2 regions of the Alterluteimonas muca genome follow, and region 1 is predicted to be linked to the other one. Evidence: predicted binding sites of a transcription regulator. Region 1 holds the regulator's gene; the other holds the start of a gene.
The links. The regulator FliA, encoded in region 1, starts transcription of late flagellar genes. The targets are predictions, from matches to a motif close to TAAAGTTTNNCNNNCNNNGGCCGATAA.
Positions count from the first base shown of each region.

Region 1 (4,846 bases):
CAGGAGGCCAGGAACGAACCGGCGGTGGTGCTGGTGCCCAGCCAGGTGCGCGCTGCGCTGGCGCGCCTGGTCCGCCACAGCGTGCCCGGACTGTCGGTGCTGGCCTACACGGAAGTCCCGGAGGACCGGCGCCTGAAGCTGGTGGGCACGATCAATTGAGCAACGCATCACCCCCTTCGCAACACGGGCAACAACCATGAACATCCGCCGCTTCGTCGCCGCCGACATGCGCACCGCACTGCAGATGGTGCGCGATGCCCATGGACCCGATGCCGTGATCCTCTCCAACCGCCGCACCGACGAGGGCGTGGAGATCGTGGCGGCCAGCAACTACGACGAAGCCTGCCTGCAGCGTGCCCTCGAGGCGCAGCCGCGCGCCGCGGCCGAAGCCCCGGCCCCGGTGGTGGCCGCCCCGGAACGCCCACTGGCCCCGGCCGAGCGCTGGCTGCGCGACCTCGCCCCGCCCGCCGCGCCGGCAGGGGCTGCCGCACCGATCGCGCCCACACCTGTGGCCCAACCTGCGCCTGCTTCCATCCCGGTTGCACCGCGCGCGATCGAGGTACCGGCGGAGCCGACCGCGGTGGCCAATGCACTCGACGTCGCCGACGAATTCGACGGCCCCGCCTTCGCCGAACTGCTGGCGCGCACCCGTCCGCCGGTTGCGCCGATGATCGAGCCGCTGCCGGAACCGCCCGCCCCGCCCGCGCCGGTGCTGGCCGCGGTGCCCACGCCACCCGCGCCTGCAAGCGACGGCGAACTGGCGCGCATGCGCGACGAACTGGCGCAGATGCGCACGATGATCGAACGCGAGATGGCGCGGCTCACCGACGAGCGCCTGCGCGGCTCGCCGGTGCGCGCGCAGGCGATGGAACTGCTGGAGGACTACGGTTTCGATGCCGGCATCACCCGCGACGTGGTGCTGCAGATTCCCGCCGACACCCCGGCCCACCGCGCGCGCGGGCTGATGCTCGGCCTGATCTCGCGCAGGCTGCCGATCTGCCCGGTCGATCCGCTGCACGAGGCCGGGGTGATCGCCCTGGTCGGCCCGACCGGTGCCGGCAAGACCACCACGATTGCAAAGCTGGCCGCACTCTATGCGTCGCAGTACCAGCCGCGCGACGTCGCCCTGGTGACCACCGACACCGCGCGCGTCGGTGGCCGCGAGCAGCTGCACAGCTACGGCCGCCAGCTCGGCATCGCCGTGCACGAGGCCGACAGCGAGGCCGGCCTGCTGCAGCTGCTGCAGAAGCTGCAGGACTACCGGCTGGTGCTGGTGGACACCGCCGGCCTGAGCCAGCGCGACCGTGCCCTCGCCGGCCAGCTGAACTGGCTGCGCGCCGCGCGCCAGGTGCGCACCCTGCTGGTACTGCCGGCCAACACCCACTTCGCCGACCTCGATGAAGTCGTCCGCCGCTTCGAGCACGCGCGCCCGCAGGGCGTGGTGCTGACCAAGCTCGACGAGACCAGCCGACTCGGCAGCGCGCTGTCGGTGGTGGTCGACCACCAGCTGCCGCTGACCTGGACCACCGACGGCCAGCGCATCCCTGAAGACCTGAGCCGGGCCAATGCGGCCCACCTGGTACTTCGCCTTGAAGATCTCCGCCGCGATGCCGATAAGCCCATGGCATCCGAGCATTCCGCCCCGGAGCACACCCATGCTGTCGCCTGAGACCCTGCCGCCGATGTCCGTCGCCGTTCCGCCCGTGCCCGCCCCCGTGCGCACCCTCGCCGTCACCGGTGGCAAGGGCGGCGTGGGCAAGACCAATGTGTCGGCGAACCTGGCGATCGCGCTGTCGGAGCTCGGCAAGCGCACCCTGCTGCTGGATGCCGACCTCGGCCTGGCGAACGTCGACGTGCTGCTGGGGCTGTCGCCGCGCTACACGCTGGCCGACCTGGTGGCCGGGCGCTGCAGCCTCGACGAGGTGATCCTCGACGGCCCGTCGGGCGTGATGATCGTCCCCGCCGCCTCCGGCCGCCGGCACATGGCGGAACTGCGCCCCGCCGAACATGCCGGGCTGGTCAACGTCTTCAACGACCTGCAGCGCGATCTCGACATGCTGGTGGTGGACACCGCCGCCGGCATCACCGATTCGGTGCTGACCTTCTGCCAGGCCGCGCAGGACACCCTGGTGGTGGTCTGCGACGAGCCGGCGTCGATCACCGATGCGTATGCGCTGATCAAGGTGCTGGCACGCGAGCGCGGCGTCGGCCAGGTGCAGGTGGTGGCCAACATGGTGCGCAGCCCGCAGGAAGGCCGCGGCCTGTACGAGAAGCTGTCGCGCGTGTGCGAGCGCTTCATCGGCGACGTGTCGCTGAACTACCTCGGCGCGGTTCCGCAGTGCGAATGGCTGCGGATGTCGGTGCAGCGCCAGCAGGCGGTGGTGCGCGCCTACCCGTCGAGCCCGTCGGCGCGTGCGCTGGCCGAGATCGCCCGCCGCACCGCCCGCTGGCAGGCGCCGACCGCGCCACGCGGGCATGTCGAGTTCTTCGTCGAGCGGATGCTGCGCCAGGGGGTGCCGGCATGAGCATGGCCGCCCGCCACTACCAGGACATCCAGCGCAGCAGCGCGCCGGATCCGATCGTCCAGCATGCCGAACTGGTGCGCCGCATCGCCCACCACCTGGCGGCGCGACTGCCGGCCAGCGTGGAGATCGACGATCTCGTGCAGGCCGGCATGATCGGCCTGCTCGAAGCCTCGCGCAGCTACGACGCCGACCAGGGCGCCTCGTTCGAGACCTATGCCTCGATCCGCATCCGCGGTTCGATGATCGACGAGATCCGCCGTGGCGACTGGGTGCCGCGTTCGGTGCACCGCCGCGCGCGCGAAGCCGCCGCCGCGATCCGTTCGATCGAGCAGGCCACCGGCCGCGCCGCCGCGGCGCAGGAAGTCGCCGACAAGCTCGGGCTGCCGCTGGCCGACTACATGCGCCTGCTGGAAGACGCCGCGCGCGGCCAGGTGCTGAGCCTGGACTCGCACGTCGAGGACCACGGCGAGGTCGAGCCCGCGCGTCGTGGCGGGCCCACCCCCCAGGAAGCAATGGTGCGCGGCGAATTCGGCCGCGAACTCGCCGCCGCGATCGGCCTGTTGCCCGAACGCGAGCAGCTGGTGCTGTCGCTGTACTACCAGCAGGAACTCAACCTCAAGGAGATCGGCGCGGTGCTCGGCGTCAGCGAATCACGCGTGTGCCAGATCCATGGCCAGGCGGTGGTGCGGCTGCGCGGGCGGCTGACCGCGTTCGAACTCGCCGATACCGGCATCGGCGACGACGACTGATGCCATCGTTTTACTGGAGCCCCTTTTGAACAAGAACATGCGCGTGCTGATCGTCGATGACTTCTCGACGATGCGGCGGATCATCAAGAACCTGCTGACCGACCTCGGCTTCAACAACACCGTGGAAGCCGAGGACGGCCACAGCGCGCTGGCCGTGCTGCGGCAGGATGCGGTGGAGCTGGTGATCACCGACTGGAACATGCCCGGCATGACCGGCATCGAGCTGCTGCGCGAGATCCGCGCCGATGCCAAGTTCCGCACCCTGCCGGTGCTGATGGTGACCGCCGAGGCCAAGCGCGAACAGATCATCGAGGCCGCGCAGAACGGCGTGAACGGCTACATCATCAAGCCGTTCACCGCGCAGACCCTGGAAGAGAAGCTCAACAAGGTGTTCGAACGCCTCGGGGGCGGCGCTTGAACGCGGCGGTGGCGGACGACGTCCCGGTCGCGCGCCTGCTGCAGGATGCACTCGACGCGCTGGAGCGCGGCGACGAGGACGCCTGGCGCCGCCACGTCGATGCGATCGCCGCATCGCGCGCGCATACGCTGGTCAGCGGCCTCGGCCGGCTGGCGCGCGAGCTCGAACAGGCGCTCGATGCCCTGCCCCCGGCACCGTCGGGCGGCAACCTCGACGACGCCTGCGCCCGCCTCGACCACGTGGTGGCGATGACCGAGGAGGCCACCCATCGCACCCTCGACCTGATCGACGACAGCCGTGCGCTGGTCGCCCGCCTCAAGGACGGCCCGCTCGACGACAGCCAGGCCGGTACCGTCGAGGCGCTGCGCGACAACCTGCGCGAGATGGCGCTGGCACAGAGCCACCAGGACCTCGGCGGGCAGATCATCCGCCGCGTCGCATCGATCGTGCGTGGCGTGCACGAGGGTTTCGGCGAACTCGGCCTGCCGCCGAAGGACGAGCCGGCGTGCCCGAACCGTGGCCACGGCCCGGCGGTCGGGGGGCTGGATCGCGGCACCGTGGGCCAGAGCGACGCCGACGACCTGCTGTCGAACCTCGGGCTCTGACACCGTGAACGCCTCGCCGGAAATCGCCGCCGACTTCGTGATCGAGGCACGCGAGCTGCTCGACGACCTCGGCGGGCAGCTGGTGGCGCTGGAGCAGACGCCCGGCGACCGCGAACAGTTGAACGCGGTCTTCCGCGCGTTCCACACGCTCAAGGGCGGCGCCGGCTTTCTCGGCGTGACCCCGCTGGTGGAGCTCTGCCACGCGGCCGAGGAAACCCTGGGCGCTGCACGCAGCGGCCAGGCGACGCTGGAGGCGCGGCATTTCGATGCCGCGCAGCAGTCATTGGACTGGCTGCAGGCGATGGTGGACGCGATCGACTCCGGCAGCGAGGTGCCGCGCGCGCCCGCCGCGGTCGTCAACGGCTTCTCGCTTGCGCCGCCGGCCACGACCGCCACGCCCGCCGCCGCCGCCGCCAATGGCGACATGATCGGCGACGACGAATTCGAGGCACTGCTCGACCAGCTGCACGGCAACGCGGCGCCGGGCCCGGTCGGTGCAGCCGGAAACGGCGGGGCGATCAGCGACGACGAATTCGAGGCGCTGCTCGA
Region 1 is NZ_JAIWPS010000001.1:637,634-642,479, reverse strand. It holds gene flhA (flagellar biosynthesis protein FlhA) at 1-159, shown strand, start outside; gene flhF (flagellar biosynthesis GTPase FlhF) at 197-1,669, shown strand; gene LDO11_RS02880 (P-loop NTPase) at 1,656-2,525, shown strand; gene LDO11_RS02875 (RNA polymerase sigma factor FliA) at 2,522-3,274, shown strand; gene cheY (chemotaxis response regulator CheY) at 3,300-3,692, shown strand; gene LDO11_RS02865 (protein phosphatase CheZ) at 3,689-4,297, shown strand; gene LDO11_RS02860 (chemotaxis protein CheA) at 4,302-4,846, shown strand, end outside.

Region 2 (4,846 bases), on a different contig from region 1:
TTGTTGAGCTGCACCGCGAAGCCGCCGATGCCGAGCTCGGAGCACACCGCGTGGATCACCGCGAGGATCTCGGCGTCGTAGCGGATGCTCAGGCCGTCCTTGCCGATGACGTCGATATCGCACTGGTAGAACTCGCGGAAGCGCCCGCGCTGGGCGCGTTCGCCACGGTAGACGCGCTGCATCTGGTAGCGGCGGAACGGGAAGCTGAGCTCGTGCTCGTGCTCGGCCACGTAGCGCGCCAGCGGCACGGTGAGGTCGAAACGCAACGCCAGTTCCGGCAGGCCGGCACCCTCGCCCGCGGCGGCGTTCGCCAGCGCGCCGGTGGACTGCACGAAATACACCTGGCGCTCGGTCTCGCCGCCGGTCTTGGTCAGCAGCACGTCGGACAGCTCGAACACCGGCGTCTCCACCGGCAGGAAGCCGAAGCGCTCGTAGTTGCGGCGGATCACGTCCAGCATGCGCTGGAAGGCGATCTGCTCGCGAGGCAACAGTTCCATGACCCCGGCGGGGGTACGCGGCTTGATCAAGGCGGGCTCCGGCAGTGCAGAAAGGCAGTGCGACAGTTTAGCGGCTCGCCCCACTCCGGCGGCTGGATCACGCACGACCCCCTTGCCGAGTTCTCCTCACATCCCTAGAATGCGCGGCTCAGTCGGGGTGTAGCTCAGCCTGGTAGAGCGCTACGTTCGGGACGTAGAAGTCGCAGGTTCAAATCCTGTCTCCCCGACCACTGTTCATGAAGAAGCCGGCCCCGCGCCGGCTTTTTCGTGTGCGCGCCCGGCGCCGCATCAGGCGGCGGCCATGCTGCGATCCTTGCCGGCCCGCTTCGCCCCGTACATCGCGAGGTCGGCGCGCTTGACCAGGGCATCCAGCGCCTCGCCCGGCGCCGACAGGGCGACGCCGGCACTGAATGCGATGGTAATCCGCGCGCCCTCGTGCGCCAGGGCACGGTGCTGGAGCACGGTACGCAGGCGCGCCAGCGCGGCGAGTGCCTCGGGCAATGGCGTATCGGGCATCAGCACCACGAACTCCTCGCCACCGAAGCGCGCGATGACATCGCTGGCACGCAATGTCAGCCGCGCCACCTCCACCACGTGGCGCAGCGCCGCATCGCCGCCGAGATGGCCGTGCGCGGCATTCAGCGCCCGGAAGTCGTCGAGGTCGAGCATCGCCAGGCACAGCGGACGGCCAGCGCGCACCGCGGCGGCGGCAGCGGCGTCGAACCGTTCCTCGAAGCCGCGGCGGTTGAGGCAGCCGGTCAGCTGGTCCTCGCGTGCCTTGCCGGCGGCGTCGCGCAGCTTCTGCTCCAACTGCTGGATATGGCGTTCGCGTGCTTCGACCTCCTGGCGCGCGCTCAGCAGGTCGTCGCGGGCCCGCAGGGCCTGCGCCTGCACCCGGGCGGTGTCGACCAGCACGTCGTCGAGCATCTGCTGCAGATCGATGATGCTGCGCGCCTCGCGCACCCGGAGTGCGTGTCGGGTGATGCGGTCGTGGAACTCGCCGGTGTCCACCGCCATCCCGTCAAGACGTTCGACGAACGCCGCCATCATGTCCTTCATCGCGGTGCGCGAGTCGGCGATTCCCTGCCGCAGCAGGCCCTGGCGGTAGATCACGTCCCGCAGTTCCGCGCGCGCCGACTGCAGCGACTGCCGGTCCATCGGCCCACCCAGCAGGCCGCGGACCCGCGCGATCTGCCCGTGCAGCCAGCTGCGTTCATCGAGCAGCTCGCCGATGTTCTCCAGCAGCAGCTCGAACAGCCCCACCAGCATCGCCAGCTGTTCGTCGGCATCTTCCGCATACAGGCCCACCCGCGTGCAGAGGCCGGTCAGCTGCTGCGTCAGCACGCCCAGATCCTGCCCGGGGCGCCATTCGCGTACCCGGGATGCAAGCGTCCCGGATTCCGCGGCAAGCACGGGCTCACGTTGCAACAGTGCCCCCAGCGCAACGCCCAGCACCTGGCGCAGCGCCTCGCGCAGGCGCTCGGCATCGCTGGCCGATGGCGGCTCCAGCTCGATGCAGCGGACGTACCGGTCGATCAGTTGCCGCATCGCACGGCCGTACGCGACCCAGTCCTCCGCGGCGCAGGCGGCCTGCAGGTAGCGGCCCATGTCGCCGAGCTCGTCATGCAGCCCGGCCATGCCGTCGGCGAAGGCAGCCAGCAGCAGCACCGGCTGGTCGGCGGTGGCGAACAGCTCACGCAGTTCGGCGCTTCCGATCGGCTCGGCACGGCGGATGGACATCGCGGTCGATGTGCCGCCTGGCGATCGGCGGAGGGTGCTGACGGGGGGGTCGCTCATGTCGCGCATGGAAAGGTTTCTGTGCAGCGGCGGGCATGCGCCGCGGACGCGGGCGATGTGGCTATCGGCCCATCGGGCGGTAAATTGAGCGCTGCCGTGCCGGCATCGGGCCTCTCCCTGAACGGCGCGCGAGGAACTTTCCGGACCCGCAACGCATCGTTGACATGGACATGGCAAGTATCGCCGCGCCGAATGCCGCAGGGATGCAGTGACGCGGCTTTGCATCCCCACCCGATCGATTACTTCATGCGATGTTCCTGCGTTGTTCGTCCTGACCGTCTTGCGCTCCTGCTGTTCGTCCTTTCGCTGCCCGCCGGCGCGCAGGCGCTTACATTCGCTGGACCCGCCCCAGGTGGCCGCGCCGGGGACAGTGTTTTCGCGACCATCGACGATCTGCGCGGGCAAAGCCGCCATGCCGAGGCCCTGCTGCTGATCGAGCGCCGGCTCGCCCATCGCCCCGACGACGACGACGCATACCGCCTGCGCGTACTGACCTTGGCCGATCTCGGCAGTTCGCGCCTGGCCGCCGCCGGGCTTGCGCAACGCCCGGCCCTGTTCGCCGACCATGAGCGCGAGCGCATCGAGGGCGACGCGGTGGCGCGGCGCATCGGCTGGGCCGAAGTGCTGCCGGAGAACCCGCGGGACCGTCTGGCCGAAGCCCGCACCGCGCTGGAGGAACTACGCACGCTGCAGCGCACGGCGCCGCGGCTGACCCGCTGGGAATCCACCCGGCTGAGGGTGGACGCGCTGGCCGCGCTCAACCAGTTGCACCGCCATGAGGACGTTGCCGCCGGGTACCGCGCATTGCTTGCCGAGGACATCGAGGTGCCGGCCTACATCCTCGCCACCGTGGGCGATTCGCTGCTGGCATTGCGGCGCCCCGCCGAGGCGCTGCCGGTGCTCGAACAGGCGGTCTCCCACGAGCCCGGCAACGTCAACGCCACGATCCTGCTCGGCTACGCGTGGCTGGAACTGGAACGCTTCGATCGCGCACTGCCGGTCTTCGCCGCGCTTGCCGCCTCGCAACCGGCGCGGCCGCGTCGCGATGGCGCGGCTGCCGGGTATGAGAACTGGGACCGCTACAGCGCCGATGTCGCACACGCGATGGCGCATTCGCACGCCAACGATCACGCCCGGGCCGATGACATGCTGCAGGCACTCGTGGCCATCGGACCCCACAACGCATCGCTGCAGGCGGCTTACGGCGCGGTGCAGGCACGCCGGTTGCGGCCCTCCGCGGCGCTGGAGCGCTACCGGATGGCGGCCACCCTGGATCCATACGATCGCGACGCCCTCGCCGGCCAGGTCGGCAGCCTGGTCGCGCTGGAGCGCATCGACGAGGCCGCGGATGCACTGCAGGCGTTACAGGCCATCCATCCGCATGATCCGCGCAGCGCACGCATCGCTCGCGATCTCGATCGCCATCGCGGCGCGCAGTTCGCGCTGTCGTCGGCCTCGGGCCGCAGCAACGCGCGTGGCGAAGGCACCGCGCAATCGCCGTTTGGCAGCCGCGATGCCAGCCACGCACTGGAGCTGCGCTCGCCGCTGCTGGCCGGGCGCTGGCGCGTGGGCGTCGTCGGCCAGCAACGTGAGGCCGACTTCGACGACATCCGCACGCGCTATCGCGGCGCCGGCGTGGGCGGCTGGTACCGACACGACCGCCTCGGTGCCGCGGCCACCGTCTGGCGTATCGACGACGATGACGCGCCCGGTCCCACCGCGTGGACGCTCGCCGCAGACTGGCGCCTCGGCGATGCCTGGCGGATCGGCGGCTCCATGGCCCATCGCGATGCGGATGCCTCGCTGCAGGCGCGCCGGGCCGGCATCACCGCCGACAGCCTGCGCCTGAGCGCCGACTGGACACCGGACGACACCCTCGCCATCGGCGCGCATGCATCGCACCTGCGTTACGACGACGGCAACACTCGTGACGGGATCGGCGTGGATGCATCCACCCGTCTGCATACGCGCCCGCACCTGCTGGTCGATGCACTGGCCTCGGTCCATGCCAGCCGCGGCTCGCACGGCGAGGACGCCGCGTACTTCAACCCGTCGCGCGACGCCTCGATGCAGCTGGGCCTGCGCCTGGACCACATCACCTGGCGGCGCTACGGCAGCGCGTTCCGGCAGAGGCTGGAACTGCACGCCGGCCCGTACTGGCAGCAGAGGCATGGCAGTCAATGGATACCCGCCGTCGGTTACCGCCATGTGTGGCGACGCGAAGGCGGCACGTTCGAATATGGCGTGACCTGGTCACGCCCGGTCTACGACGGCGTGCGCGAGCAGCGCGTCGCGCTCGACGCCGGCCTGCGCTGGGGAGGTGCACGATGAGCCGCGCACTGGTGCTGATGCTGGCGCTGCTGGCATGGGCGTGCTGGCCACATGCGGCCCGTGCCGACCTGCTGGTGCTGAGCTATCACGACATCCGCGACGATGTCGCGCCAAAGGGTGATCCCGATGCCTACGCGGTGTCGACGGCCAACTTCGCCCGGCACCTGGACTGGCTGCATGGCAATGGCTACCGCCCGGTCAGCGTGCAGGCGGTGCTGGAT
Region 2 is NZ_JAIWPS010000004.1:126,926-131,771, reverse strand. It holds gene hisS (histidine--tRNA ligase) at 1-527, opposite strand, end outside; tRNA gene LDO11_RS07645 (tRNA-Pro) at 651-727, shown strand; gene LDO11_RS07640 (GGDEF domain-containing protein) at 786-2,237, opposite strand; gene pgaA (poly-beta-1,6 N-acetyl-D-glucosamine export porin PgaA) at 2,541-4,625, shown strand; gene pgaB (poly-beta-1,6-N-acetyl-D-glucosamine N-deacetylase PgaB) at 4,622-4,846, shown strand, end outside.
Region 2: LDO11_RS07640 (GGDEF domain-containing protein) is a predicted target of FliA. The motif match lies at 2,356-2,382, and genes of this name have one in related genera.